DNA from 4 places in the Sphingobacterium corticis genome. Region 1 is predicted to be linked to each of the others. Evidence: riboswitches for the same ligand, from Rfam matches in the RefSeq annotation. Region 1 holds a riboswitch; each other region holds the start of a gene.
What was found. A riboswitch is a leader RNA that binds a small molecule or an ion and turns the genes downstream of it on or off. The one in region 1 is predicted to bind S-adenosylmethionine.

Region 1 (7,289 bases):
TGCTGCCCAAACAGCCAAACGAGGGTCGCTACGCTCGCTTAAGTTGTCAATAAAGAAGTTTGTGAGCTTCGGAAAATACCAATCCGCAGGTCTCCATGTGGCAAAAGGAGATACATAAGGTGCGCTTCCTGTCCAACGTAGAATAGCCGAATCGTCGTTGCCGTTCATAATTGGGTAGCGCAACGGTTCGACGTCAATGATTTTAGTGATAATCTGGCTGCTATTAAGCTCGGGTTTATGTGCAAGGCGTAGTGCCAAACGCAGGTAAAGCGAGTTGCCAAACTGGCGCCACTTTCTTAATTCACCACCAAAAAGCGGGTCTGACTCTTTCGAGAGCGATGCATTGGTGCCTAATGCGGATAATAATGTATTTGCTTCTTCTAGATTCGCGAACAAAGCGGGATATATGTCCTGCTGTTTGTCAAATACCGGAAGGACATGATTTAAGTTTTTCCCTTGTAGGGCTTCTGTGTAGGGAATATCACCATAAATATCGGTCAGTATCGAAAATATCCACGCCTCACAAATTTGTGCAACCGCCATGTATTGCTGCTGGTTGAGCTCTTCGGCAAACTCGTAAATATCCCGAAAGTTTCGCAGCTGTACGTACAAGTTGTTCCACATATAGTCTGCCTCCGTTGCACGAACTTCGTATCGAAAGATACGCCCATCTCCATCGCCCATGTTCACCGTAACTTGCATCAGTTCGTTGGTGATGCGCTGACTACGACTCATATTGTAGGTGACCACTTTCGTTAATGCGGGAGCAAGTAAGCTGCTGGGGCGTACTCTGGGGCTGGTGTTTGGATTAGTGTTTATCTCCTGAAAATCTTTGTTGCAGGATGTCGGAAGTACAATGACGAGCATTCCGAGGATTATGGTATAGATATATTTACGGATCATATTTGTTTTCATCTGAGTATCGATTATAGACCAACAACTAAGTTAAATCCAAAGGTGCGCGTAGCAGGAAACTGTCCTAGTTCAAAGCCACGGGTTATATCGCCGTTGCCTAAAGTTCCAAACTCCGGATCGTACGCTGGCCAATCGGACCAAATAAATAAATCCCTGCCAAACACGCCGACGGTGGCGCGTTGCAATCCAATCCGACGAAGTAAATTGCTATCCAAAGTATAATCAAATCGTATTTCGCGTAATTTGAGGAAGTCGGTGGAGTAGGAGGTTCCCTCTACATTGTCCCGACCAAGGTGCGCATTATAATAATCCCACACGTTCTCAGAAATGACATCGTTTGGTCCGTACGTGCCGTCGCCATTTTCGATGACGCCGTGGCCAATAATTCCATTGTAACGACCAGGCAAGGTATTTTTTGTTTTACCTTGTTCCGCGTGAACTGCAGAAGTCAACGAATATCCGACGGCGCCAAACTGCGCATCGAACATAATGCCCAAGCGAAACTGCTTATAGCGAAATTCGTTATGAAGCGCAATACGCCACGCTGGATTGGTTTGTCCGATGTATTGCAAAGAATCGGTCAGCGTTGGCAATCCATTCCGATAGATGATCTGCCCGTCCGGTGCTCTATTGTAACCTCGTCCATACAGGTCATCCATTCGCCCTCCAACGCGAGCTATGATAGCGCCGCGACTTCCAGGGCCATTTTGCAAGATCATTTCGTTAAGATCATCCGTCAAGCTTACCACCTTGTTTCTATTGGCGCTAAATACCGGACTCATTGTCCATTGAAAGTTCGGTTTACGAATAGGGGAAATTTTGGACTCGATTTCCCATCCACTATTTTGGATCATTCCCGCGTTGAGCAAAACTTCATTGGCTCCGGATGATCGGTCAATAACTGCGCGCAAATGTTGGTTCGATGTGTTGGCGCTATAGTAGGTAATGTTGAATCCAACGCGGTTATTGAAAAGGGCAACATCGGCACCCGCCTCATATGACCAAGTGCTTAGCGGTTGTAAATTTAAGTTGGGGATGAGTGTCGGATTCGATCTTCCTCCCGGAAATGTCGGGTCGAGATTATAGTTATACGATGTCAAATAGGGAGTCATGGAACCGCTGCCTACTTCGGCGGCAGATGCCCTAAACTTCATCAAGGAAATAGCTGATGGAAGTTTCACGGCGTCCGACAACACGAAACTCATATTCAATCCAGGATATCGAAAAGCCTTCCCTTTGTTTGTCGGCGAAGCCAATGCGCTATTCCAATCATTACGAAACGAAAAATCTGCAAAAAGAAAATCCTTAAAGGAAATAGTACCTAATGCATACAAACTATTGAGCACGATCTGTGAACGATTTGGTGTAGTTACGATGACTCCAGCAGCATTTCCCAAATTGAAAATACCCGGATAATCCAGTGAGTCCGCGGCGTTCCGTTCTAAAGAGCTTTCATTGCGAAGCGTACTTCCGCCAGCTGTCAGCCGTATGTTTAGGTCGGGTGTCACCTGTTTTTTATAGGTAAGCATCACATCGGAAGAAGCCTCTGTATTGTTTATCTGCTGCGTTCTGTACATGCCCCTTCGGAACTTCTCGGTATCGTAAGGCCGTTGTTGGCTACGCCTTTCTGTATTTAAATCGAGTGAAGTACGTACCATCAATTCCAACTCGTTGGTGAATGCATAAGAAGCTTCTACGTTACCTGTGATTCCGTGGCGCTTATTCTTGTTAAGCATTTCCTGAGTAATAAGGTAAGGATTGTCAACCAAGCTACTGAATGGAAAGTTTTGTACTCGATTTTCTTCTCCAAATCGCCAGTAATCTTCCAGCCAACTTATTGGAGCGCTTGGTTGCCAAAAGATGCTCCAGTACATCAATGATTGGTTGTTGTATCCAGTTGATGGCAAATTATCGCTACGATTTTGACGGTAGTTGATGCGGGTATTTACTTTTAGCTTATCAGTAACCTTATGCGCGGCTGTCAACGACAGGTTGTTGCGTTCATATCCAGTGTTTGGAATAATCCATTTGTTGCGTAGGTCGGTAAATGAAAATCGAACCTGCGTACTTTCGTTTCCGCCATCTAAACTCAATGAATTGGTGAATGTGGTACCTGTGTCGAAAAACTTCTTTCTCTCGTTTGGATAGGCTTGCCACAAAGAACGTTCCGCGGCACGAGTTTGTGTGGCAGGGTCAAATTGGAAGTAATATTGTCCATCGAATTTAGGGCCCCAAGCCGAACTTGTACTACGCGTAGACGGACCATCAGGACCATCAAGAAATGAATGGTAACGCACACCTTCTGCACCTTGTCCATATTCATATTGATAGTCTGGCCATCTAGATATGGATTCCATGGTGCTGTTTGAAGTGAATGTTACTCCGATTCCGTTGCCAATGCGACCGGATTTAGTAGTAATGACTATAGCACCATTGGCTCCGCGTTGCCCGTACAATGCCGTGGCATTCGCACCCTTTAATACCGTAAGCGTTGCGATATCTTCAGGGTTGATATCATTAATCCCTGTACCAAAATCCGTCGGAGAATCTCCACCGAGGTAAGCGCCATGTCCCGTTCCCACTTGATTTCCACTACTATTGCTTACCACAACGCCATCAATAACAATCAGCGCATCGTTGGCACCTGTTAAGTTATTCTCACCACGTAAGATAATCTTATTAGATCCAGCTGGTCCACCGCCAGAGCGGACAAGGTTTACACCGGCAACACGTCCCGACAGCGCTTCACTCCAATTATTCGGTAATGCTTCAGTGAGTTGTTCACCTTTCAATTCAGTTGCCGCATAACCCAACGCTTTTTTTGTACGTTCAATGCCTAAAGCAGTAACGACTACTTCTTCTACTTCGCTCACAATTGGTAATAAACGTACAACCGTGGCGGCGGTAGACTCATCGGCAACTATAGTCTGCGTTTCGTACCCCAACGTGGCTATCATTATTGCACTACCCGAAGCAACCGATATGCTAAATTCTCCATTTTTTGAAGTGGTTGCCACTATTCTATCAGCAACTCGAACCGTAGCCCCCGCAACAGGTTGGTTGGTAGCTGCATCAACTACGCGTGCTGAAAATCGTAGTTGATCTTGCAGGGAAATGGCCGTTTCGAAAAGTGTTGAATGTCTTTCGGCTTGTGCCGTTTTTACGGAAAATAACAGTAAAAAAGCGATAGCGGTAAAGCGTATTCTTCGGTTATTTTTTCTGTCGAAAGTGAGGCGACCAACGGTTGATCGGGTAGATGAATCTATCATTTTTTCCAATTCTTAAAACTCCAGAAAAAAACTACAGGCAATACAAATCCTACCAGCGTTGCTCGCTGTTAAATCAATCGAAAAGTAAATATGATTTTTTTAGAATGATCTATTTGGGTGAATCCAAAATGGCACTTGTTGTTTAGTTGTTTTTTCTTTTGTTTGACGATGCAAAACTAGCCATCGTAGAATGAGGAAGGGCTAAATGTTTGGTTAAATAATTATTAACTTTCTGTTTACTAAACAAGTAATGCTTGCGGACGAATCGGCAAGCATTTAATCTTCACATAATATGTGGAATGTTTACGCTAACTTTTCGACAATACGCTTGCTCGGACCTGGATTACTCATGGTGTAGAAATGTAAAACTGGCGCACCAAAATCGATCAATTCCTTACATTGTTGTACTAACCATTCTTCGCCGACTTGACGCACATCTGCATTGGTTTTGCAGCGCTCTACCGCCTCAGAAAGTTCCTCCGGAATATCCAAGTGGAAGATGCGAGGCAAGGTGATTAATTGCTTCTTGGTCGTCAGCGGTTTTAATCCCGGTATTATCGGGACATTAATGTCGTGTTCACGACATTTGGTGACAAATTCTTTATAGCGATCTACATTAAAAAACATTTGCGTAACGATGAATTCTGCGCCCATGTCCACTTTCTTCTTCAGCCATTTAAAGTCGGTTTGGGAGTTCGGTGCTTCGAAATGTTTTTCTGGATATCCGGCTACGCCGATACAAAAATCCGTTTTAGAAGATGTGTTGATATCCTCATGTAAATACCTTCCATCGTTCATATCTTTTACCTGCTTCAAAAGATCCGTTGCATAAGCATGGCCACCTTCCGTCGGAATAAAATCTGCATCGCCTTTCCGCGCATCACCGCGTAGTACCAACACGTTATCAATCCCCAAGAAATCCAAATCGATCAACGCATTTTCGGTTTCTTCCTTCGTAAAACCACCACAAATGAGATGTGGAACGGCGTCGACTTTATATTTATTCATAATCGCAGCACAAATTGCCACAGTTCCGGGACGTTTACGGTACGAAACGCGCTCGAGCAATCCATTAGCATGTTGCTTATATAAATAATCCTCGCGGTGATAAGTAACGTCGATAAACGGCGGATTGAATTCCATCAATTCGTCCATCGTTTGAAATATACTCTGTATTCCCTGACCTTTCGCGGGCGGTAGCAACTCGAAGGAGAACAATGTTTTTCCTTGCGCATTTTTGATATGATCAATGATCTTCATACGTATCTTTTTGTTGAATGGAAGGCTTGCAGAGGATGGTGTCGCTCGCGTGGAGCTCGTCCGCTTATCGTTCCCAACGGCTAATTGGGTAGATTGTAGCACCTTGACATGCGTCAGGTTGCTAAGGCGTCCTTGGTTCTAATCCCTCGACCTTTCTCTATAAGCTATCGCAAATATGTGAAAACCGAATGGCATAACAAAATGAAGAGGTACTTTAATTTGCTTGGGAGCATTGTCCACCATTTGTCCCCGGTACATTTGGTGTACATCGTACACTACCAATAGAAAAATCTTTTATTCTTGTAATGAACAAACAAAAGAATCACACAACATGGAAAAGCAGAAACAATCGGATTACAATCCTGGACCACGCATCGGTATTACATTCTCTACGTTTGATTTATTGCACGCCGGACACATTATGATGTTGGCGGAAGCCAAAAGACAATGCGATTACTTGATTTGTGGATTGCAAATGGACCCAACATTGGATCGCCCGGAAAAGAACGCACCTACTCAAACGGTAGTAGAAAGATATATTCAGCTACGCGGATGTTCGTATGTTGATGAAATTGTACCTTATTCTACGGAACAAGATTTGGAAGATATTTTGAAATCTTTTAAACTCGATGTGCGTATTGTGGGGGATGAATATGCCGAAAAGAACTTTACTGGACGTGAATACTGTGAGAAAAAAGGCATTGAGCTTTATTTCAATAGCCGTGACCACCGTTTTTCGAGCTCCGGCTTACGTCGTATTGTAGCTGAAAAAGAAGCGGAGAAATTGGTTCGCGAAATTACGCCACAGTAGTAAAAGGCAGAGAAATCTGCTTTACGGTTTTTTGATGTTCCGTATAAACAGACATTTTAGTACATTCGTGGAGAATGAAGAAAATAGCTGTTATCGGACAAGGATATGTCGGGTTGCCTTTGGCATTGGCATTTGCTCCGCACACACAAGTTTTGGGCTTTGATATCGACGAAGCGCGTGTTGGCGAATTAAATAGTGCGATTGATCGAACGAAAGAAGCCGATCAGGAAACGCTAAAGGCAACCCTTCAATTGCATGCTGAATCAGCGGGTGCACGCGGTTACGCCGCATCTTCCTCGGAAGAGGATTTACGCGCTTTCTCTATCTATATTGTTACTGTACCCACTCCAATTGACGAATTTAACGCGCCGGATTTACGTCCTTTGCGCGCGGCAACGCGGATGTTGGGAAAAGTGCTGAAGCAAGGCGATATCGTGATCTACGAATCGACAGTTTATCCTGGATGTACGGAAGAAGTTTGCGTGCCGATTTTGGAACAGGAATCCGGTTTACAATTTAATACGGATTTTTTTGCTGGATATTCTCCCGAACGCATTAATCCAGGCGATAAGGTCAATACGCTGACCACGATAAAAAAAGTGACATCAGGATCAACTCCTGAGATAGCCTTAGCAATCGATGGGCTTTATAAAACCATTATTACTGCTGGAACACATTTAGCGCCAAGCATTAAAGTTGCCGAGGCATCCAAAGCCATAGAAAATGCACAACGCGATGTAAATATTTCTTTTGTCAATGAATTAGCATTGATTTTCGACCGAGTCGGCATTGATACGCAGGATGTATTAAAAGCAGCCGGAACAAAATTTAATTTTTTGCCTTACAAACCTGGATTGGTAGGGGGGCATTGCATTTCTGTTGATCCTTATTATTTAGCACATAAAGCCGTGCAATTAGGTTATCATCCGAATGTGATTCTTTCCGGTCGCCGCGTGAATGATTCTGTGGCAGAATTTATCGCTTCAAAGGTTGTCAAGTTGATGATTCGTAAAGATATTGCGGTCAAAGGTTCT
Region 2 (7,289 bases), on a different contig from region 1:
CGGAAATAATTATAGCAAAGACGAGAAGTCATACGGCGATCCGTTGATCCCATTTGCCTATTTGCTTTGTAAAATTTAGTCAGAAATCTTGACAAAGGTTCCTTATAGCTATAGCCATTCAGAACCTTCAGAAAATTTTGGACTTGGTGAAATACCCGTTTTTCGGACATAGAAAAGATAAACGCTATTGAAATTTACCGAATCGATACTCTAAAAGGTTGACACCGAAATTCACGTAACCCCAACGATCGTTGCGATTAAATTTGTAATTGCTGTACAAGCCTTCGAATGTTTCTTTCGTTAAATGTTCTGCATAATCACGACCATATTTTTGCAACAAATTGCCGAAGTATGTTCCCGAATCGAAACCTTTATAAGCATGATCCGATGGCGTTATTCCGTAAGCAGATTTATAAGCCGATTGAAAATTACGCGTTGCAGAAGAAAGTTCATTCAGATGGCTTTCGGATGTAATCACAGGACGATAGAATGTGAAGTTGCTGTAGGAGCTGAAGTCAATTCTATTCCAAAGTGGATGACCATAAATACGAAAATCGATATTTTCTTCCAGCGACTTTTGATCCATTACGTTGAGCAAACTTTTCAATTGATTTCTGTCGGTTGTACCCGTAATAACGTGGTATCTTACGCCAGATGTCAAGCGATCATTTAACTGCGATGCAGAAGAAATCGAAACAATTTCGGCTTGCGGAATACGCTCTTTAATATCGGCTGGAAAACCTTGTATAAATTGTTGATGATCGCTATTAGCCGTGTTGTAAATAACTACCACATCGCCTTCGTGAAAGTTCTTGGCCAATTCAGCAGATACCGCACGCATGTGAATGCTGATTGGCGGAGTTACTGAAATTAAGTTCGGAAGGTTGAACTCCGTCGGCATAGTAGCCGCTAAAGGATTTACCTGTAGTACCGAAGCATTCAAATCGCGATTCGAACTAAAAGCTTTTATTTCGGCTGGATAAACTGGTCCAACGATTAATGTTGCATCTTTAATTTCTTGCGATGCAGCCAGATTTGCGTTATGTCCGGCGTTATCTCTGGAATCCAGCACCTGAAGTTCAAAACGTTTATCAGATTTTGCAACTTGCTGCAATCCCAATTGGAAACCCTGATAAAAATCTAGTGCTAACGCAGAACGCTTCACATCTTCTTCCGACAAAGAAGAAGATGCTACCCGATCCAATTGAAAAGGAAGCACCAGAGCGATACTTCCGCCAGTGTACTTTTTTGCTTTTTCGGTCAGCACTTCATTTTCTCCGCGTGTTTTATCATCACGTCCAGATTCCGCTTCTTCGCTTTTGCCTTCTACGTTACTCACCGTTTGACCAGGAGAACGCAAAACGCCACGAGTTTTCGGAGCACAGGAAGAGATTGCTAGCGCTGCTGCGAAAAAACCAATTAAATAAGTACACTTCATATCGACTTTATTATTTTATTCCCACTCAATAGTTGCGGGCGGTTTTGAACTAATATCGTACACAACACGATTAATTCCCTTAACGTGATTGATGATTTCGTTAGAAATTTTTGCCAGCAATTCGTAAGGCAAGTGAATCCAATCCGCCGTCATTCCGTCTAAAGATCCAACGGCGCGTAAAGATACAACGTGCTCATAAGTACGCTCATCACCCATCACGCCAACTGATTGCACCGGCAAGAAAATTGTTCCAGCTTGCCAAATCTTATCGTACCAACCTGCTTCGCGCAAATTGCGTATGTAGATATCATCTGCTTCTTGCAAAATCCGTACCTTTTCAACAGTAATATCGCCTAATATACGAATTCCTAATCCAGGCCCTGGGAACGGGTGTCTTCCTAAGATCAGCGGATCGACTTCTAACGTTTTACCAACACGTCTAACCTCATCCTTAAACAATGTTCTTAACGGTTCGATTACCTTCAATTTCATGTAGTCAGGCAATCCGCCCACGTTGTGGTGAGATTTGATGGTTGCAGATGGCCCATTTACAGAAATAGATTCTATCACATCTGGATAAATAGTTCCCTGACCCAACCATTTTGCTTCAACGCCATCCGGCAATTCCGCTTGTATTTGCTTCGCGGCATCGTCGAATACATCGATAAAAGCGCCGCCAATGATTTTACGTTTTTGTTCCGGTTCAGAAACCCCGGCCAATTTACCGTAGAATTGATCTTTAGCATTCACGCCTTTGATGTTCAATCCCATATTCTCGTAAGAATCCAACACTTCTTGGAACTCATTCTTACGTAGTAAACCATGATCCACAAAGAAGCAATGTAATCTATCGCCGATCGCGTGATGCAACAATACCGCAGCAACGGTAGAATCCACGCCGCCAGATAGCGCCATAATCACGTGATCATTTCCTAATTGTTCTTTCAAATCAGCAATCGTCATTTCCACGAATGCATCCGCCGTCCAATCTTGCGTACAGCCGCAAATATCTACGACAAAGTTTTTCACCAAAACCTGCCCATCGGTACTATGCGTTACCTCCGGGTGAAATTGGATTCCATACGTGCGCGTTCCTTCGATATGATAAGCCGCAACACGCACCTTATCTGTACTTGCGATTACGCGGAAATTGGAAGGAACTTCTTTAATGGTATCACCATGCGACATCCAAACTTGCGATTGCGTTGGAATTCCAGCTAATAATGGATTTTCCTGATCCACAAACATCAAGTTTGCTCGACCATATTCGCGAATTTCAGAAGGCAAAACCTCTCCCCCATTATGCTGTGCCAGATATTGAGCGCCATAACAAACGCCAAGCACGGGGTAATCTCTTGTCATCGAAGCAAAATCAACCTGCGGAGCATCTTCCTGACGAACAGAATATGGACTTCCGGAGAAGATAATTCCTTTTACGGTTTCATCAAAAGCAGGGATATTGTTGAACGGATGAATTTCGCAATAAACATTCAGCTCGCGCACACGACGTGCAATCAGCTGCGTATATTGTGACCCAAAATCGAGGATAATAATTTTTTCTGACATGGCGCAAAGTTACATATTCAAGATGATTTTTGCACGCCAAATATTTGTACCTTAGCATTTACACTATTCGGATTGACACAACATGAAATTTGGCAGCGTAAACGACCCTTCTTCGATTGATTTTTCACTTCCTGAAACACCAAAGGAAACCCTTAATTTGCTCAAAAAACAGCAAAATAACGAACCATTCGAAGCGTATGTGGGCTGCGCCAAATGGAACAAAACGGACTTAAAAGGTTTCTATCCGCGGGGTACCAAAGATGAGTTGACGTATTACGCTACGCAATTTAATTCCATTGAATTAAACGCGACTTTCTACAATTCCCCTTCGAAAGATCAGGTAAAAACGTGGAAAAATAAAACGGGAAACGACTTTAAGTTTTTTCCTAAAATTCCGCAATCGATCAGTCATTACAGCCGCCTGCTCAATACGAAAGAAAAAGTGACGGATTTCGTTGATTCGACCGTACTATTCGAGGAAAAGTTAGGCATGGGATTTCTACAACTGCATGATAATTATAAACCGAAAGATTTCGATCGCCTAGCTGAATGGCTTAAAGACTTTCCGGCAGGATATCCACTAGCGGTTGAGGTACGAAACGAAAGTTGGTTTGCTGACCAAGCTGTCGCTGAAAAGTTCTACACTTTACTCGAAGAAACCAACAAAACAAATATCATCGTTGATACTGCTGGACGCAGAGATATGCTGCACATGCGATTGACCACTCCTATTGCATTTATTCGTTATGTCGGGGCGAACGCACCTTCAGATTACAGCCGATTGGAGGATTGGGTAAAACGAATTGTGGAATGGAAAACAGCCGGTTTGCAGAAGCTTTATTTTTTCATTCATCAGAACATCGAAAAAGAATCTCCTTTACTGGCTACGCACTTTATCACTTTAATTAATAAAGAACTCGGGTTGAATCTCAAATTACCGAATAATGACAAATTATTTTAAAAATCATTTGGTTTGAAAAATAAAGTCTACTAGATTTGTAGAGTATTCAGAATTGCAGATGCAATACCAACCGAGTTTTTACCGCGGTGGTCATTATAATACGGGATTTAGTCCAAAAGAAAACAGACCCGCATTGCTGAATACAGTTTATGGTTACACATTAATTCTAAACGAGTATGCACACACCACAGGAACTGTATCAACATCTTATTCAAAATTTCCATCAATATTCTGTTCGGGAATTGATCAATCTAAACAACGATTTAGTGCGTAATGCTTCTTGGGGATCGCACAAAGCGACGTTTCGAACGGCAGTATTAAATAGTTTGGCTAGAAAAGGCGTGGATTTATCGCCGATTACGTCACATGACGATGGTTTTACTACCATTCAGCTGGTTCCGGTCGATTTAGATGAAAACAATTCATTGATTCCCTTAGCGTGCTAAGGGAATCAATGGAAAGGTTATTTATTGATTCGTGATCGCATAAAGAGCAAATGTTCCCAACCAATGCGAGCCCATATAATCGTCTTCCTTTGTCAAATTAGGCAAGCTAAATGACATGTGCTCATCCGCGATTTTGCGCAAATGATTTAGTTGTGGAAGTTCGTGCGTGATACCGTACAAACAAGCTGCGCGACTGTAATTCAAGCCATCTAAATGTACCAGTTGCCCATCAGTCCGATCTTTAACGATAGCAGGGTCCAGTTTGAAGTCAGCTTCATAAACTTGAGGAAGAAACTGCTTCAACCATTTATCGTAACGATCGCCTCCTAATAACTTGCTCATTAAATACGCTTCTTCCAAACATGGAGAGAGAAAATCAGATCCACTCGGTTCGTAAGAGAAATCGCAGTTCTTATCGTTCTCAAACAATCGTACAGCATGTTCGGTAATAGCATCGATTAAAGCTTGATCTTTCGCTGTAATGGCGTAATCTAACATCAGCGACAAGCCGAAGGCTGTATTATCATGCTTTCCAGAACGGATTGGATAAACCAATTTCGGTAAATAATCCATCAATTTCCCGCGGAGCAACTGCACTAATGGGTCCAGTGATTTCGCCCAGCGTTTTGCATCTGGATCTTCCCAAGTAATCAGTTCTTCTTGAAGCTTGAACAACCAAGCCCAGCCATAGGTACGCTCAAACGATAAATTGTTTTTATCCTCGAAGAAAGCTTTCTCGATGGCAGCATTCTCGTCGGTGATGTGCGCGTTTAACATACTGCGAACTTTTCCATCCGCATCTAAATCACTATGACTTTTCAGCAGTTTCATAATCGACCAATAGCCGTGCACAGAAGAATGCCAATCAAAACATCCGTAAAAAATCGGACGTAAAACGCGAGGTGGTTTCAAATCCGCATCGCTGCCAATTGATTGTCCTAACTTGTTTGGATATTCTACATTGACGCAATGCACGGGCATGTCAAAAATCGTCTTTGCCTGCTGTTGACTTAACTCAAATTTCGTTTCAACAGGTTCTTGATCAACGTGCTTTTCCGCCGGATCATTTCCGCAAGAAAACAATCCTTGAACAGCAATTAATACTATCGGAATCAGCGAAAACCGTACGCGTGCAGATTTATTCATGTATGAGGTTGTTAAAGTTTTGAGGTTTAAAGATAGGAAAAATGAAAAAGCTTGCCACAGAAAGTTTGCAGGTTGGAAAATGTATTTGAATTGTCATAGTTCAAAAATGAGTTCTACGACATTTTGAAATAAACGTTTCAGATTATACCTTTGCTTCCACGTTATGGCAAGAAATGTTGAATTTAATGAGGAGTTAGCCATCCAAAAAGCAATGGAAGTTTTTTGGGAAAAGGGCTATAATGGCACTTCATTACGCGATTTGACAGAAGCGATGCAAATCAATAGTAGCAGTCTATATAACACCATTGGTGACAAGGAACAACTATATTTTCGCTGCATTAAACACTATACAGATATTCGGAAAAGCGATTTAAAGGCGCGTTTATCCAGTGATTCTTCTCCTAAAGCAATCTTAATTCGGTACGTACGAGATGCCACTAACGTAATTCTTGGCGAAGGCAAAAGCTGTTTGGCAATAAAATCGGCATTCGAAATAGGCGATAGTAATCCTGCGGTAAAGCAGTTGCTAAAAGCCGACAGCGATGTGAACTATGACTTTCTATGCACGCTGATTGGAAAGGCAATAGATGTGAAAGAAATCAACACGCAGGAATCTCCAGAAATATTAGCCGATTTCTTTTTGAGTAGCTGGACAGGCTGGTACGAATCCTACATTTTACACAAAGACGAAGCTAAAATCCGCGCGATGGCAGCATTTTTTATTCGTCAAATCATCCAATAAAATTTTTTTGCCTATTCTGAAACAAATGTTTTAAATAAAAACAGAGTATTCATATACAATTCTGAAACGATCACTTTAAAATAATAATTACTATGACAACATCAACTCAAATGCTCAGCAATCTTCAAGGAAAGACAGCTGTGGTCACAGGCGGAACAAAAGGAATTGGCAGAGCTATTGCCGACAAACTAGCCTTGGAAGGCGCGCAAGTTATCGTTACTGCGCGAACTAAACCATCGGAAGAAAACTTCCCCTATCATTTTATTGCTGCGGACGCAACTTCTGGAGAGCAAATAGCAGCTTTGACAGCAGAAATTAAATCAAAATTTGGAAGCATTGATATCTTGGTCAACAACGTTGGTGGCGCAACCGCACCGATGGGTGGTCATAGCACATTGACCGATGAAGATTGGGAAAACGAGTTACAACTTAATTTATTGAGTGCCATCCGAATTGACAGAAATCTTATTCCCATTATCAAAACGGACAATGGCAGTGCTATCGTGCACATATCTTCCGTTGCTGGACGCGTGACACTGTGGAATTTAAATTTAGCTTATTCGGTAGCGAAATCTGCGTTGAATACCTACAGCAAGGCCTTGTCTAACGAATTAGTATCGAAAGGTATTCGAGTTTTGACTGTTTCTCCTGGAGCGACAAAAACACCTCCAATGCAACAATTTATTTCCGATTTTGCAGCGAAGCAAGGCTTAACTTACGAAGAAGCTTCTAAAAAAATGCTGGAACAAACCGGAGGCATTCCTATGGGAAGAATGGCCGAGCCGGAAGAAGTAGCCAACTTGGTGCACTTCTTAGTTTCCCCAGCGGCGAGTTACTTAACAGGATCAAACTTTGCTATCGACGGCGGATCGCTTCCTGTTTTTGCTTAACAGGTGTGAAGAGCTTTCAAATCGAAGGAAAGCTCTTCCATTTTTTCTAGCTCGCCACCCGATGGACTACAGATCGATTTGCTTAATAAACTTTGCAGGA
Region 3 (7,289 bases), 180 kb from region 1:
AATGCCTTCAATAACTTGACAACTTGTCAATAAGTTCGCGACCATTGCAAATAGCAATGTCATAGGTATAAATCTTTTCATAATCGTTCTTTTATACTACAAAACAGCACATTTTAGCTAATGTTTGATGTGGAACAAATTATATCTTCAAGAAATCGTTAATTAACAAAAATCCCGAAGTGAATTCGCTCACTTCGGGATTTGAAAAATAGTTATGTGTGATTATAAGTATTATTCAGCGCGTAAGATCTTGGCAGCTTCTACCATGGATTCCAACGCAGCTTTGGTTTCTGGCCAAGCACGTGTTTTCAATCCACAGTCTGGATTTACCCACAATTGCTCCGCTGGAACTACTGCTTTCGCTTTGCGCAACAAATCCACCATCTCGTCTTTGCTAGGCACACGAGGCGAGTGAATATCATAAACACCAGGACCGATATCGTTCGGGTATTTGAAATCACCAGCAAAAGCATTCAATAATTTCATTTGAGAACGAGATGTTTCGATAGTAATAACATCTGCATCCATCGCAGCAATATCCTCAATAACGTTGTTAAATTCCGAGTAACACATGTGCGTGTGGATTTGCGTATCATCATCTACATTTGAAGACGATACACGGAACGAACGAACTGCCCAGTTTAAGTAATCTTTCTGATCCGCTTTGCGTAACGGTAAGCCTTCACGAATTGCCGGCTCATCGATCTGAATGATTTTGATTCCTGCTTTTTCTAATGCTTGAACTTCATCCAAGATCGCTAAAGCGATTTGATAAGTGGTGGTAGAACGTGGTTGATCATTACGAACGAATGACCATTGCAAAATCGTAACCGGTCCGGTCAACATACCTTTTACCGGACGATCTGTCAAGGACTGCGCGTAAGAAGACCAACGGACAGTCATATCTTGCGGACGATAAACATCTCCATAAATAATTGGAGGTTTCACACAACGAGAACCGTAGGATTGTACCCAACCGTACTGCGTAAACGCGTATCCTGCCAACTGCTCACCGAAATATTCTACCATGTCATTACGCTCGAATTCTCCGTGTACCAACACGTCGATATCCAATTGCTCTTGTAAACGGATCGTGTTCTCCGTTTCTTCAGCAATTGCTTTATCGTATTCTTCTTGCGTGATAACGCCTTTTTTCAAATCTGCGCGCCACTTACGTACATCTTTTGTTTGTGGGAATGAACCGATCGTTGTTGTTGCGAAATCTGGCAAACCAAACTTAGCTTTCTGCGCTTCTTTACGTTTTGCAAATACCGACGTACGTGTCGCATCTGCATCAGTGATATTGCTCACACGGCTTTTAACATCCGGTTTGTGGATCAAAGGAGATGTGCGACGGCTTTCTGCCGCTTCTTTGTTTGCTTCATAACGAGCAGTGGTTGCTGCATCTACTTCGCCATCAGCCAAAACAGCTAAATCTTTTACCTCCGCTAATTTTTGTTTTGCGAAAGCCAACCAGTTTTTAACTTCCGCCGGAAGCGATTCTTCGTTTTTCTCGTTATCTAAGTCGAAAGGAACGTGTAGTAGGGAAGAAGAAGGACCAACCCAAACGCGATCTTTACCCAAAGCATCAACAGCTTGTTTGATCTTTGCCAAAGATTTTTCGTAGTCGTTTTTCCAAATATTACGGCCTTCTACCACGCCTAATGACAAAGTAAGTGAAGCTGGAACTTTCGCTAAAATCGTGTCTAGCTGATCTTCACCACGAACTAAATCAATGTGTAAAGCGTGAACTGGAAGATTCAATGCTAAATCTTCGTTATCTTTCAACGCTTCGAAATAAGTCGTTGCGATCAGCTTCGTATCACCAGCCGCAGCATTTAATTTTTCGAAAACAGTTTTATAAAGTGCTTTTACTTTCTCGTCGATATCTAACGCCAAATAAGGCTCATCGATTTGAATAAATTGAGCGCCAGCTGCCGCCAGTTTGCTTACAATTTCTTCGTAAACAGGCAATAAGCGATCGATCAAATCAATGCGCTCGAAACCAGCTTCTTTTTCTTTACCCAATAATAGGTATGTGATGGGGCCGATCAAAACAGGTTTTGTATCTAGACCTAACGCTTTTGCTTCGTTATATTCGTTCAAGAATTTTTCGGAGGTCAACTCGAAAGTTTGATCTTTCGTGAATTCAGGAACCATGTAGTGGTAGTTTGTATCAAACCACTTCGTCATCTCCATTGCTGTTACGTCGACGCCTTCCGCCTGGAAACCACGTGCTAAAGCAAAGTATAAATCTAAATTATATTCACCATCAATCTTGTCCAATAATGATTCGTAACGTGCAGGCACAGCACCTACCGTTAAAGTCAAATCCAATACTTGGTCATAAAAAGAAAAATCGTTGGAAGGAATAAGCGCGATGCCGTTTTCTTTTTGCAGTTTCCAGTTGGCTTCGCGGATACTTTTTGCGGTATTAAGAAGTTCTTCTTTGGTAATCTTTTTTGCCCAGTAAGCTTCGTTTGCTTTTTTTAGCTCTCGAAAAGGACCTACTCTTGGGTAACCTAAGTTGTTTGTCGTTAACATAGTTTTATTCTCTAATTTTTATTTTCAATTGATAATTTTGCTATTAGAGAAGGCCACAAGAAACAGTGACTTCAGCTTATCTTTCCCCTATTAGTCCCTCGCAGGTAGAAGTAGAATGTAGCACCTTGTTCAAGCGACAGGTTGCTAAGGCTTCAACGGGTCTATTCCCTCTGCCTTTCTCTATAAGCACTACAAAGTTATAGAACGAAAGTAGAAATTCAAAATTTAAAATGAAATCCAGTAGGTAGGCTATTAACTTACTAATAATTTGTAGCCTTTACCATGAACATTTACAATTTCAACGTTTGGATCTTCCTTTAGATATTTGCGAAGTTTACTCAAAAACACATCCATACTGCGGCCGGTAAAGTAATTGTCGTCGTGCCAAATTTTTACCAATGCTTCCTCGCGTGTAAGTACATCGTTTTTCTTCAGGCAAAGCAATCGAAGCAATTCCGCTTCCTTGGTAGAAAGCTTTTGTTGCTGACCTTTGTAAGAAATAACTTGACTGGTATAATCGAAGAAATAGCCACCAACCTCAAACTTATCGGGAGTTTCATCTTCTTTATCTCTGGAAGCTCTTTTCAATAAGGCGTTAATACGTAACAGTAATTCCTCAACGCGGAAAGGTTTGGTAATATAATCATCTCCGCCTAATTCGAAAGCTTGCGTTTTATCTTCCATCATACCTTTCGCAGTCGCGTAAATAATAGGTACAGTTTGATCTACTTTGCGGACATCTTTACCTAAGGAAAAGCCGTCTTTCTTCGGCATCATAACGTCGAATATGCATAGATCAAACTCGTCCTTTCGGAAAGCATCCATTGCTTCGACACCGTCTTTGCACAGCACCACATCAAACTTTCCTTTAAGTTCCAGATAATCTTTCAAAAGATCGCCCAAATTTGGATCGTCTTCTGCGAGTAGTATTTTTTGAGACATAGATTTCTATTTAAAAATGTGATGAATGGTCCGATTAAGCTTGTTCGGAACTCATCAACGGTAGTGTTACTTCAAATTGTGTGCCTTTATCCTTCTCACTTTTTACCGTGATTTTTCCATTCAGAATTTTAATAATATTATTAACATAACTCAAACCCAATCCAAATCCCTTCACATTGTGGATATTTCCAGTCGGGATGCGGTAGAATTGATCGAAGATTTTTTCCTGATGATCTTTTGACATACCTACGCCTTTATCCGCAACAGATAGCACGATGGTGTTTTTCGTGTTGTAGGTACGCACGGTGATATCCGGTGTTTCCGTGCTGTACTTAATGGCGTTATCAATCAGGTTGAACATCACATTTGATAAATGTAGCTCGTCGCCAATCACGACATCTTTGGCAGCTGATAAATCGATGTGAAACTGGCCTTCAGCTTTTTGTAACTGCAATTGCATGCTATCCAATACGCTGTTTGCAAGATCATTTACATGCACTTTCGTGCGTTCCATTTTCAGGTTTTCTTTTTCTAAGCGTGCGATGTTGAGCACGCGTTCGATATGCGATCCCAGTCGGACATTTTCATCGTAGATGATATTCGCCAATTTGGCGACACGCGTTTCATTAGAAGCTATTTCTTTGTCGCGAAGCGATTCGCTGGCAATCATAATCGTAGCTACTGGCGTTTTAAACTCGTGCGTCATGTTGTTGATGAAATCTGTTTTCATCTCGGATATTTTCTTTTGGCGGAAAATGATGGTAAGCGTATAGGCAAAACAGCCAACCAATAAAGAAAGTAACGCCAAGACACCCGCTACCATAAAGCTCATGTTTCCGGCGATATGACTTTCTTTTGATGGGAAATAAATAGAAAGCAAACCCGGCGACCGTCCTTGATCTCCTTGAAAAAGTGGTGTGGCGTATTCGGTAGCATTATCAATTCGTTGGAAATCCTCGTCATCCACGTTATAGGCCGCTTGGATTATCGGCGCAGCGTTTGGCCGCGGACGAATCTGCATAAAAAACGGCGAAGCAATTCCGCGGTTATATAACTCTTTCTCTAAATAATGTATTGCTAGCTCCGGTTTAATGCGGTCCTTCAAAGGGCGCTTCGACATGGCTATACTCGCCGTAATATCATTGATAACCTGACTATCCTTTCCCCCGATAATCGCTACTGTGTCATACAAACTAGTGGCAACCGCTAATTTTTTGAAGTTAAGATCTCGGAGTTTTTTCTCCACTTCCTGCAGTTGCAAAATGGTTTTTGCATCATTGATAGGGGGGAGTGTAGCCCAAACGAAAGAGTGTACATTTAATGTGCCATCATCAACGATGGGAATTACGAATCGCGTGCTATCATCACGTGCAAGTATTTCTGGAATACGCTTACGTGCGCCTACAGTCGTTGATATCAACGGTAGAGTGGGATCTTGGATATCGTAGCTTTTCTCGATAGAGAAAGTAATTAGGTTGCGGTAGTCGGGTCGACGAACGTAGGTTTCAAAAAAAACGTTATTTACATAAGCTGCATTTGGGAAATTGCGTTTTAAATCTTCTTCCTCATTGCGGTAAAGATCGCGTGCCTCAAAGTCCTTCGTGCGGAGCTTATTAATTTGATCCTGCAAGGCGATTTGCTCTGCTAGGATAACTTCTTTCTCTTTTTGTAACTTTTTATCCTCTGCAAATTTTTCTTGGTTGATTCTTGCTTGCTTCGTTGTAAACTCATAAACCTCCTGACGCTCAATCTTATTGGCCACAATAGCCAACGAAGCTTTTACCGTTTCATCAAATATTTTTGATTTTTGCAAGTAGGATTGTCGGATGAAGTAGTATTGCATGGCAGTAACGCCTAATAGCGCCACCGACATAAACCATATAATTAGGGTAATACTTCTTTTCTTCATTATTGCAAAAGTAATTAGGCAAAACGCTGCTTAAAATGCCTTTAACACAATTTAACAGGCGATTGGCTAGAATCAACGTTCCTCAAAACAAGAACAGCCGCCAAAATCAATTTGGCGACTGCTCAATATAGTTTAAAATATGCTTAATCGAGCATTATTTTACTTCAGATACACGGATTGTGTTTGTTCTGCCTTTTTCGTGTAATGGCGTAGAAGCCGTGTTGATCACGATTTGTCCTGGCGTAACTAGTTTGTGTTCTTTCAACAACTCGTTTACATCTTGGATTGTACCGTCAGTACTTTCGAATTTCTCGTAAATGAACGTTTGAACACCCCATACTAAACTAAGCATATTCAATAATTTCTTGTTACCTGTGAACACATAAATATCTGCATTCGGGCGGTAGCTGGAAATCTCCAATGCCGTATAACCAGATGAAGTCATCGCAACAATCGCAGATGCGTCCGTTTTTTCTGCCAAGAAGATAGAACTTCCGCAAATAGCATCAGCTACTTTTGTAATGTTCACCGATTCGCCAGTATCTTTTGAGCTATAATATGGATAAGAAGTTGATTCTACGTGCGTGATGATTTTTGCCATCGTTTCGATAACGATTTCAGGAAATTCACCAACAGAAGTTTCACCGCTCAACATCACTGCATCAGCACCGTCCAATACCGAGTTTGCTACGTCATTCACCTCTGCACGAGTTGGGCGAGGTGTATTGGTCATTGTTTCCAACATCTGCGTAGCGATAATTACCGGTTTAGATAAATCACGACATTTCTGAACGATAATTTTTTGCAATCCAGGTACTTCTTCCATCGGAAGTTCAACACCCAAATCGCCACGAGCAACCATGATCGCATCTGTTTCCGCAATAATTGCGTCGATATTTTCAATCGCTTCCGGCTTCTCAATTTTTGCAATGATCTTTGCTTGAGAACCTTTTTTAGCAAGGATTTCTTTACACTGAATAATATCTTCCGCCGAACGCACGAATGACATCGCGATCCAATCTGCACCGTGATCGAGTGCGAAGTTCAAGTTGTCTAAATCTTCTTCCGTTAGAGAAGGGATAGAAACTTTTGTGTTTGGCAAGTTGACACCCTTACGTGAGGTAAGGATACCGCCGTGAACAACCACACAGGTTACGGTGTCTTTACGGTTGGTAGAGATTACGCGCAATTGCAGTTTACCATCATCTAACAAGATGATTTCGTTTTCCTTAACGTCGTTCGGGAAGTTTTCGTAAGTAATGTAGATGCTGTTTTCATCACCGATCTTTTCTTTCGTAGTAATTTCTACACGACTACCATTAACTAAGATCGCTCCACCTTCCTTCATTTTTCCGATACGAATTTTCGGACCTTGAAGGTCGGCAAGGATACCAACGTTGAATGGGTTTTCCTGATTGATCTCATTGATGGTGTTGATCACTTTTAGGTGATCTTCTTGTGCACCGTGTGAAAAGTTGAGACGACAAACGTCTACACCTTTTGCGATCAAACGAGTTAACACTTCTTTGTTGGATGAAGCGGGGCCAATTGTAGCAACAATCTTGGTCCGCTTTTTCAGCTTTTCCATTTACTTTTATGTTTATGTTTTTTTAATTCAAATTATTTTACCAGCGATGCATCATATTAACATGCAGTTTATCAGCTTAATCGCTTAAGTGTATCAAATACACTATAATAAAGCGCTAAAATATCAGATTTTCTTTGGATTTCAATATAATTGGGTCGATTTCTTTCACAAGGAGTATATCTACGATACTCTTTAAGCTGTCGATTAAAGTTTTTAAATCATCATCATCGATGAAATGTTTAATCAATATAAAGTAGTCGAAGTTAGCTGCTTCAGGGATCAACAATCCACCTTCCTCGCCTCGAT
Region 4 (7,289 bases), on a different contig from region 1:
TTGCTATGGAAAAAGGAGATAATAACACGCTACGTTTAAGCAACGGCGAATTTGGAACGATATCTATTGACGCTTCGACTTTACGTATTGCGTTTAATCGAGATGGCCAAACATGGACTGCAAATTGTACGCGATAAAAGACTGATTACATCAACAACGGGCCAGCATTTTATGATGCTAGCCCGTTATTTTTCCTTGCGTTTTTCGATTTTCAAAACAGACACCTCTTCTTAACCTAGGATGTAGCATTGCCGCATATAGCGAAACACTCCATTTTTCCGACACCATGTGATTTAGGTTTGATTAAACTCTCACTATGTATCAATCAAACAATTGTTCTTTCACTAAAGGTAAATTACACCATCTTTTCAACACCATGGAAAAGCCTTGATCTCAGATACAATTAGGCCCTACTAATCGATGTACTTTTGGTAATTCTGTTCAAATAATCCTTGAAGCTCACGAGCTTTCAAATCATAGCAGTCCGTATCAGCCCACAATAATCGTGGATCGAGTATCGTATCCGGCACCAACGGACAAGATACCGGCATGCACAAACCAAATATCGGATGTTTTACAAAATGCTCATCATCCAACGCTCCTTGCATAACTCCGCGAATCATAGCACGCGTATGATATAGCGGAATACGTCGACCAACTCCGTAAGGTCCACCAATCCAACCCGTATTAACTAACCAAACTTCCGTGGATGGATCGCGATGTAAACGCTCGCCCAACATCTCGGCGTAGCGCATTGGATGCAACGGAAGAAATGCTTGTCCGAAGCAGGCAGAGAATGTTGCGACAGGTTCGGCAACGCCGACTTCTGTTCCTGCGACTTTCGCGGTATATCCGTTTAAAAAATAGTACATCGCTTGTTCAACGGTCAACTTCGATAATGGCGGCAAAACACCAAATGCATCTGCCGTTAGGAAGAAGATGTGTTTCGGCGAAGCAGAAATGTCTGATTTAACCACATTTGGTATAAAGTTGATAGGATAAGAAACGCGGATATTTTCTGTGATTGACTTGTTATCAAAATCTAAATCACGTGTCTTTGGACGGTGAAGCATGTTCTCCGTTAGTGCCCCGAAGCGCACTGCGTTGTAAATATCAGGTTCTGTCTCTGCTTTCAAACCTATGCATTTCGCATAGCAACCGCCTTCCAAGTTGAAGATTCCCTCATTTGCCCATCCATGCTCGTCATCGCCAATCAAAAAACGATCATGATCTGCCGACAAAGTAGTTTTTCCCGTGCCGGATAAGCCAAAGAATAAGGCCGTTTCTCCATCTTTCCCTGCATTAGCAGAGCAGTGCATCGGAAATACGTCGTCATTTTGAGGAAGCACAAAGTTCATCATCGAAAACATACTCTTTTTGATTTCTCCAGTATATGCCGTTCCTATAATGAGTACTTCGCGACGAGAAAAATCGAGAACAACCGCATTTGAGGCATTCAACCCGAGCGCTTCATAATCCACTACTTTCAAAGTTGATGCGACATAAACTGTCCAATCATCCGTATTCAATGTATCCTTTTCAGGCAAAAACATGTTTCGAATAAACAAATCTTGTGCAGCAAGTTCTGTAACGAATCGAATGCAACGACTATATTTTGAGAAGCTGCCAATATTAGCACGGCGAGTGAACAAAGCTTCTCGTGTATTGAGATAATCCACCACCTGCATTTCCAATATATCGAAAATATCGGGATTCAAAGGTTGATTAACAACTCCCCAATCAACTGTATTGACAGTTATCGCATCTCGAACGATGTAGCGATCGCGTGGGGAACGACCAGTAAATTCTCCGGTAAGAATATTTAAGGATCCGTTGGCTGATAATGTGCTTTCTTTTTGTTGGATAGCGTACTCAACCAGTTCAGCAGGCGATAATTCTTCGAAAATTTCGCCCTGCGGTTGAAAAATCACTTCAGCATTCAAGTCTTGTAGAAGTTTTTGCATAACGGTTCAATTTGTTTTTGTTTGCGTACTGCAAAAATATCGATAAGTGTTGCTAAAGAAAACTGCTTTTTAGCTTATTGTATCAGATACACACATATAAACAATTGATTTGCAAAACTTTATATATTAATTTAATTTAAACGAAATAGCTAAAACATTTTAGCGGAAAATTATATCGTTCATGTTCTTTTTAGTTGCTTCCAGTCAAAACTTTTTCTCCGATAATTTGGCAACATCTATAAAACTCTTATATTTGCTGATGTATATCAGTCGATAGTACAAATCAACGCCTTCCCTAACCGATCAGGTCTTGATTTATAAAGAAGTGGCGAGAGACTGGCTCGATGACCCACTGGCAACCAACAACACAGATTGAAAAGGTGCCAATTCCTGTCCAAAACAATAATAATGTTTTGGAGTATATAAATAATAGAACAGATGAACGAAACAGCATTTTTATTAGCTTCTACGGAAGTGTTTTCAGTTTTTATATCCGTTAGCTTCAAGCTTCAGGTAGCTTCTTGTCCGCGAGCGCGAATGTGTTAATTGCCTATTTGAATAGTCGATCCACGCGATTAAAATTGATTTCACCACCAAAAACCACTTAACAAAGCTATTATGGCATACAAAAGACCTTTGCAATTCGAAACGCTACAGATACATGCCGGCCAAGAAGCCGACCCATCTACCGGAGCGCGCGCCTTACCCATATATCAAACAGCCTCATATCTTTTTGAAAGCGCTGCGCATGGCGAAGAGTTATTCGCACTGAAAGATTTCGGAAATATTTACACGCGAATAACGAATCCAACAACCGACGTTTTTGAAAAGCGTATTGCTGCGCTGGAAGGTGGCGTGGCTGCCGTTGCCGTTTCATCCGGACAGGCTGCACAATTCATCGCATTAAACAATATTTTGGAAAGCGGCGATAACTTTGTTGCAAGTTCTCATTTATATGGAGGTACATTTAATCAATTCAACGTTGCTTTCAAACGGTTGGGTATCGAATCGCGTTTTGCACATCAAGGCGACCCGGAGGAAATTGAAAAACTTATTGATGATAAAACAAAAGCGATCTACGTGGAAACCATCGGAAACCCATCCTACAGTATTCCTGATTTTGAGCGCATTTCTGCTTTAGCGAAGAAATACGATTTGCCGTTGGTGGTTGATAATACTTTTGGCGCTGGCGGTTATCTATTCAAGCCTTTAGAATATGGTGCTCATGTAGTAGTTGAATCGGCAACAAAATGGATTGGTGGACATGGAACCACAATTGGCGGAGTAATTATCGATGGTGGGAATTATAATTGGGGAAACGGAAAATATCCGCAGTTTACGGAACCTTCCGAAGGCTATCATGGCTTGATCTTTTCGGAAGTTTTCGGTGAAGGAAGTTCCTTCGGAAACATTCAATTTGCCATCCGCGCGCGTGTAGAAGGTTTACGAGATTTCGGACCAGCTCTTTCTCCATTCAATTCTTTCCTACTCACACAAGGATTAGAAACTTTATCGCTTCGTGTGCAACGTCATGTGGACAACGCATTGGAAATTGCACAGTGGTTGGAAAGCCATCCGCAAGTAGAGTCCGTTTCGTATCCAGGATTGAAAAGTCACCCTTACCACGATGCGGCACAGAATTATTTAAAAAATGGCTATGGCGCGGTCTTGTCTTTCGCGATTCGAGGCGGAAGCGAAAAAGCACATGAATTTATTGATGCGTTGGAATTGGTTAGTCATTTGGCGAATGTGGGAGATGCTAAAACATTGATTATCCACCCGGCCACCACTACACATCAGCAACTGAGTGACGAAGATCAACGCCGTTCTGGAGTTTACCCAGGCGTACTTCGCTTATCCGTCGGCATAGAGCATGTCGATGACATTAAAGCCGATTTAGAACAGGCGTTTGAAACGCTGTAAGAGTTTAACGATTGTAATCAAAAAACAAAATATATAATAATACAGAATAATGAGTGAAAAATTAACGATTGGGATGTTTGGGTTTGGTGTAGTGGGTCAAGGATTATACGACATCATTAAAACCAAAGATCTTAATCTAGAGATAAAGAAATTTGTCATCAAAAATGAGAACAAGGAACGTTCTTTGCCAGCGCATTTATTCACCACCGACGCGAATGCTGTTTTAAATGACCCGGAAATCAACACCGTTTTAGAATTGATTGATGATGCAGACGCAGCATTCGAGATCACACAGCGCGCATTGCGTGCAGGCAAAAACGTAGTTTCTGCAAATAAAAAGATGATCGCAACGCACCTGGAAGAATTGGCAAACATCCAACAAGAAACCGGAAAAGCTTTATTGTATGAAGGTGCTGTTTGCGGATCCATTCCAATCATTCGTAACTTAGAAGAATACTACGACAACGAACTACTGCATAGCGTTAGCGGCATTTTTAACGGTTCTTCCAACTATATTCTTTCCAAAATCTTCAACGAAAACCAAGATTATGATAGCGCATTAAAGAAAGCGCAGGAATTAGGTTTTGCGGAAACAGATCCTACTTTGGATGTGGGTGGATTCGATCCAAAATACAAGCTGGCCATTGTTGCAAACCACGCGTATGGCATTTATGTAAAACCGGAAGACATTTTAAATCTAGGAATCGACAAACTGGGGCTGGCAGATATCACGTATGCACGCGAAAAGAATTACAAGATCAAATTGATTCCTTTAGCGAAGGAATTGAGCGAAGATGAAGTGGTATTATATGTATTGCCAAAATTCGTTACGAAAGACAACTTGCTATATGGTGTAGAAAATGAAAACAATGGTGTGGTGGTAAAAGCTGCTTTCGCTGATGAGCAGTTTTTCTTTGGAAAAGGTGCCGGCGGTCACCCGACGGGTTCTGCCGTTCTGTCCGACATTACTGCGCTTCGCTACGGATACCGTTATGAATTCAAAAAACATTTGAAATCGCAACAGGTTAAATACACCACCGACTACGAAATCACCGTTTATCTGCGTTACGAAGACGAATCCGTACTTGAAGCGCTAAACTTCGACAGTATTTCGGAGCGATTCTACGGCGTGGATTTTAAATACGTAATCGGAAAAGTGAATCTTCAAAATATTATCAAAAATCGCGAACTCATTCATCGCGATGGTTATTTCTTGGCAGAATTAGCGTAAATAAAACCTCGGCTGTGCGATCATGTTGATACGTGATTGCACAGTTATTTTTCTCGATTTATCTAACAAATTACATCAATAGAAAATCTATTTTGTAAAGAAATGGAAAATGAAAACGAATGGATTTTTTTGAGAGAAGTAAAAAAGTGCGCTCAAAGGGAGTCGAACCCCTAACCTCCTGATCCGTAGTCAGGTGCTCTATCCAGTTAAGCTATGAGCGCAGTTTTTTTATTACCAAGCGATGCGTTATCGTTTTGGTGATGCAAATATCGTGACTTTTTCGATTATTGCAAATTTTTTCTAAACTTTAATACCGTAAAAATGTTATCAAAATCACATCCTATTGATAACAAAACATTTATCGACACTATATTTTTATGAGCGAACGGATCAAAAGCAATAAAATCAGAATTAACGACATCAGCATCTCCTACTTTATCAAAAAATCGTCGCAGAGCGATGCTCAAACGGTTATTTTTCTTCATGGTTTTCCTTTCAACAAAAACATGTGGCGAAATCAATTAAGCGCATTAGATGACGCAACAACTGGAATTGCGATCGACGTGCGCGGACATGGGAATACCACGTCCGGCCATAGCTTTTTCTCAGTAGATGTTTTCGCAAAAGATCTTTTGGCCTTCATCCGAAAATTAGATTTAGGCCGTGTGATATTATGCGGTATCTCCATGGGCGGATATATTGCTTTACGCAGCTATGAATTAGCTCCGGGTTTGATCGCCGGATTGATTTTATGTGACACACACAGCAAAGCGGACGATAACGTGGCGAAGCAAAAAAGATTTGATTCCATCCAAGCAGTTTTATCGCACGGACGACGACCATTTGCGATTGGCTTTATCGAAAATGTGTTTGCAAATCCGCGTGCGCAGGAAAACGAAGAAGCGGTTGAATTGATTAAAAGCAGCATTCGAAGAAATAGCTTATCAAGTATTTGCTCTACATTATTAGCATTAGCTTCGCGAACCGAAACGACGCAAGTGTTGCCAAACATACAAATTCCGACCTTGCTTATACGCGGAGAGGAAGATAAACTGACTTCAGAAGAATTGATGCGGACGATGCACGAAAAGATCGCGCATTCTACGTTTACACAAATTCCTGCAAGCGGACATTTGCCGAATCTTGAGAACGAATCCGCGTTCAATCTGGCCATGAAAGATTACTTGCAGCGTATTCCGGCGCAGGTTAAAGTATAATGATTGACAAATAGATTTTTATTTGACTTTCAAGGTTGGCAATAAGGCATCCGTCCATTGCCGACCCTTTTCCACCAATTCAGCCGTGCGATGATAATCCCACAGTCCAGCTGCATTATGTGGAACATGAATTACATAATCCGGTTTATACAAGTCGACCGATAATTGGCTCAATCTCCTTCTCATTGCAAAATATGCTTCCTGCAAAACGCTTACAGATGTATATTTGCCATTATTCGCCATCAAACCAAATTCAGGATCAGGACGGCCATCCAAATTGACAGCAATGACGATATTTCTTCGTTTCTTTTTCACGTAATTGATTGGGAGCGGATTTAAAACTCCTCCATCCACCAAGTAACCACTTTCAGTATCCACGCCAGTAAATACAGCAGGAATAGCGATGGAAGCGCGGATGGCATTGTAAATGCTTCCTTGATCGAATACTACCTCGCACTCGTTTTTCAGATCAGTAGCTACAGCAACATAACGAATGGGCAACGTTTCAATCGGCACATCCGGAAAGATCAATTTTAACGAATCTAACGCCTTCGTGCCCTTCAATATACCAAACCAAGGATTGGAGAAATCCATCAGCTTAAATACTTTCATTCGAGTCACACCCTGTAGCCACAGTTCCAACTCATTGAGTTTTCCTTGTGCATAAGCTGCTCCGATTAACGAACCAATTGAGCATCCTACGATTTCCTCGATGATGTACCCTTTTTCTATCAATGCTTTGATGACTCCTATTTGCACCAATCCCCTCGCTCCGCCGCTTCCGAGCACCAAAGAAACTTTACGTTTACTTTTGAAGATGTCCATTGCTAAAAGTAAATGTTTTATCAGAAATTTAAAATTGTCATTTTTATGTACAATAAAAAAATAGATGTTTAAACATCTATTGACATCCTGTAGCTTTGTGATGTTATCTCAAATTAGAAAAATATGAAT

Region 2: linked by a shared signal. The riboswitch ahead of ACFSQ3_RS11535 (5-oxoprolinase) and the one ahead of metF (methylenetetrahydrofolate reductase [NAD(P)H]) in region 1 are both predicted to bind S-adenosylmethionine.
Region 3: linked by a shared signal. The riboswitch ahead of metE (5-methyltetrahydropteroyltriglutamate--homocysteine S-methyltransferase) and the one ahead of metF (methylenetetrahydrofolate reductase [NAD(P)H]) in region 1 are both predicted to bind S-adenosylmethionine.
Region 4: linked by a shared signal. The riboswitch ahead of ACFSQ3_RS11920 (O-acetylhomoserine aminocarboxypropyltransferase/cysteine synthase family protein) and the one ahead of metF (methylenetetrahydrofolate reductase [NAD(P)H]) in region 1 are both predicted to bind S-adenosylmethionine.

Annotation. Positions count from the first base shown of each region.
Region 1 is NZ_JBHUMA010000004.1:602,934-610,222, reverse strand. It holds gene ACFSQ3_RS03930 (SusD/RagB family nutrient-binding outer membrane lipoprotein) at 1-867, opposite strand, end outside; gene ACFSQ3_RS03925 (SusC/RagA family TonB-linked outer membrane protein) at 927-4,184, opposite strand; gene metF (methylenetetrahydrofolate reductase [NAD(P)H]) at 4,488-5,444, opposite strand; SAM riboswitch class I at 5,506-5,610, opposite strand; gene ACFSQ3_RS03915 (adenylyltransferase/cytidyltransferase family protein) at 5,776-6,255, shown strand; gene ACFSQ3_RS03910 (nucleotide sugar dehydrogenase) at 6,330-7,289, shown strand, end outside.
Region 2 is NZ_JBHUMA010000006.1:1,286,423-1,293,711, forward strand. It holds gene ACFSQ3_RS11515 (RsmB/NOP family class I SAM-dependent RNA methyltransferase) at 1-53, opposite strand, end outside; gene ACFSQ3_RS11520 (ABC transporter substrate-binding protein) at 185-1,438, opposite strand; gene guaA (glutamine-hydrolyzing GMP synthase) at 1,454-3,004, opposite strand; gene ACFSQ3_RS11530 (DUF72 domain-containing protein) at 3,087-3,965, shown strand; SAM-I-IV-variant riboswitch at 4,003-4,095, shown strand; gene ACFSQ3_RS11535 (5-oxoprolinase) at 4,142-4,411, shown strand; gene ACFSQ3_RS11540 (DUF2891 domain-containing protein) at 4,433-5,557, opposite strand; gene ACFSQ3_RS11545 (TetR/AcrR family transcriptional regulator) at 5,721-6,299, shown strand; gene ACFSQ3_RS11550 (SDR family oxidoreductase) at 6,392-7,189, shown strand; partial or broken gene ACFSQ3_RS11555 (DapH/DapD/GlmU-related protein) at 7,268-7,289, opposite strand, start outside.
Region 3 is NZ_JBHUMA010000004.1:421,005-428,293, reverse strand. It holds gene ACFSQ3_RS03165 (hypothetical protein) at 1-63, opposite strand, end outside; gene metE (5-methyltetrahydropteroyltriglutamate--homocysteine S-methyltransferase) at 232-2,544, opposite strand; SAM riboswitch class I at 2,618-2,733, opposite strand; gene ACFSQ3_RS03155 (response regulator transcription factor) at 2,797-3,486, opposite strand; gene ACFSQ3_RS03150 (sensor histidine kinase) at 3,521-5,395, opposite strand; gene pyk (pyruvate kinase) at 5,550-6,983, opposite strand; gene ACFSQ3_RS03140 (IPExxxVDY family protein) at 7,099-7,289, opposite strand, start outside.
Region 4 is NZ_JBHUMA010000006.1:1,384,215-1,391,503, forward strand. It holds gene ACFSQ3_RS11910 (hypothetical protein) at 1-137, shown strand, start outside; gene pckA (phosphoenolpyruvate carboxykinase (ATP)) at 414-1,964, opposite strand; SAM riboswitch class I at 2,277-2,393, shown strand; gene ACFSQ3_RS11920 (O-acetylhomoserine aminocarboxypropyltransferase/cysteine synthase family protein) at 2,583-3,887, shown strand; gene ACFSQ3_RS11925 (homoserine dehydrogenase) at 3,937-5,118, shown strand; tRNA gene ACFSQ3_RS11930 (tRNA-Arg) at 5,266-5,339, opposite strand; gene ACFSQ3_RS11935 (alpha/beta fold hydrolase) at 5,496-6,335, shown strand; gene ACFSQ3_RS11940 (patatin-like phospholipase family protein) at 6,354-7,160, opposite strand; gene ACFSQ3_RS11945 (nitroreductase family protein) at 7,284-7,289, shown strand, end outside.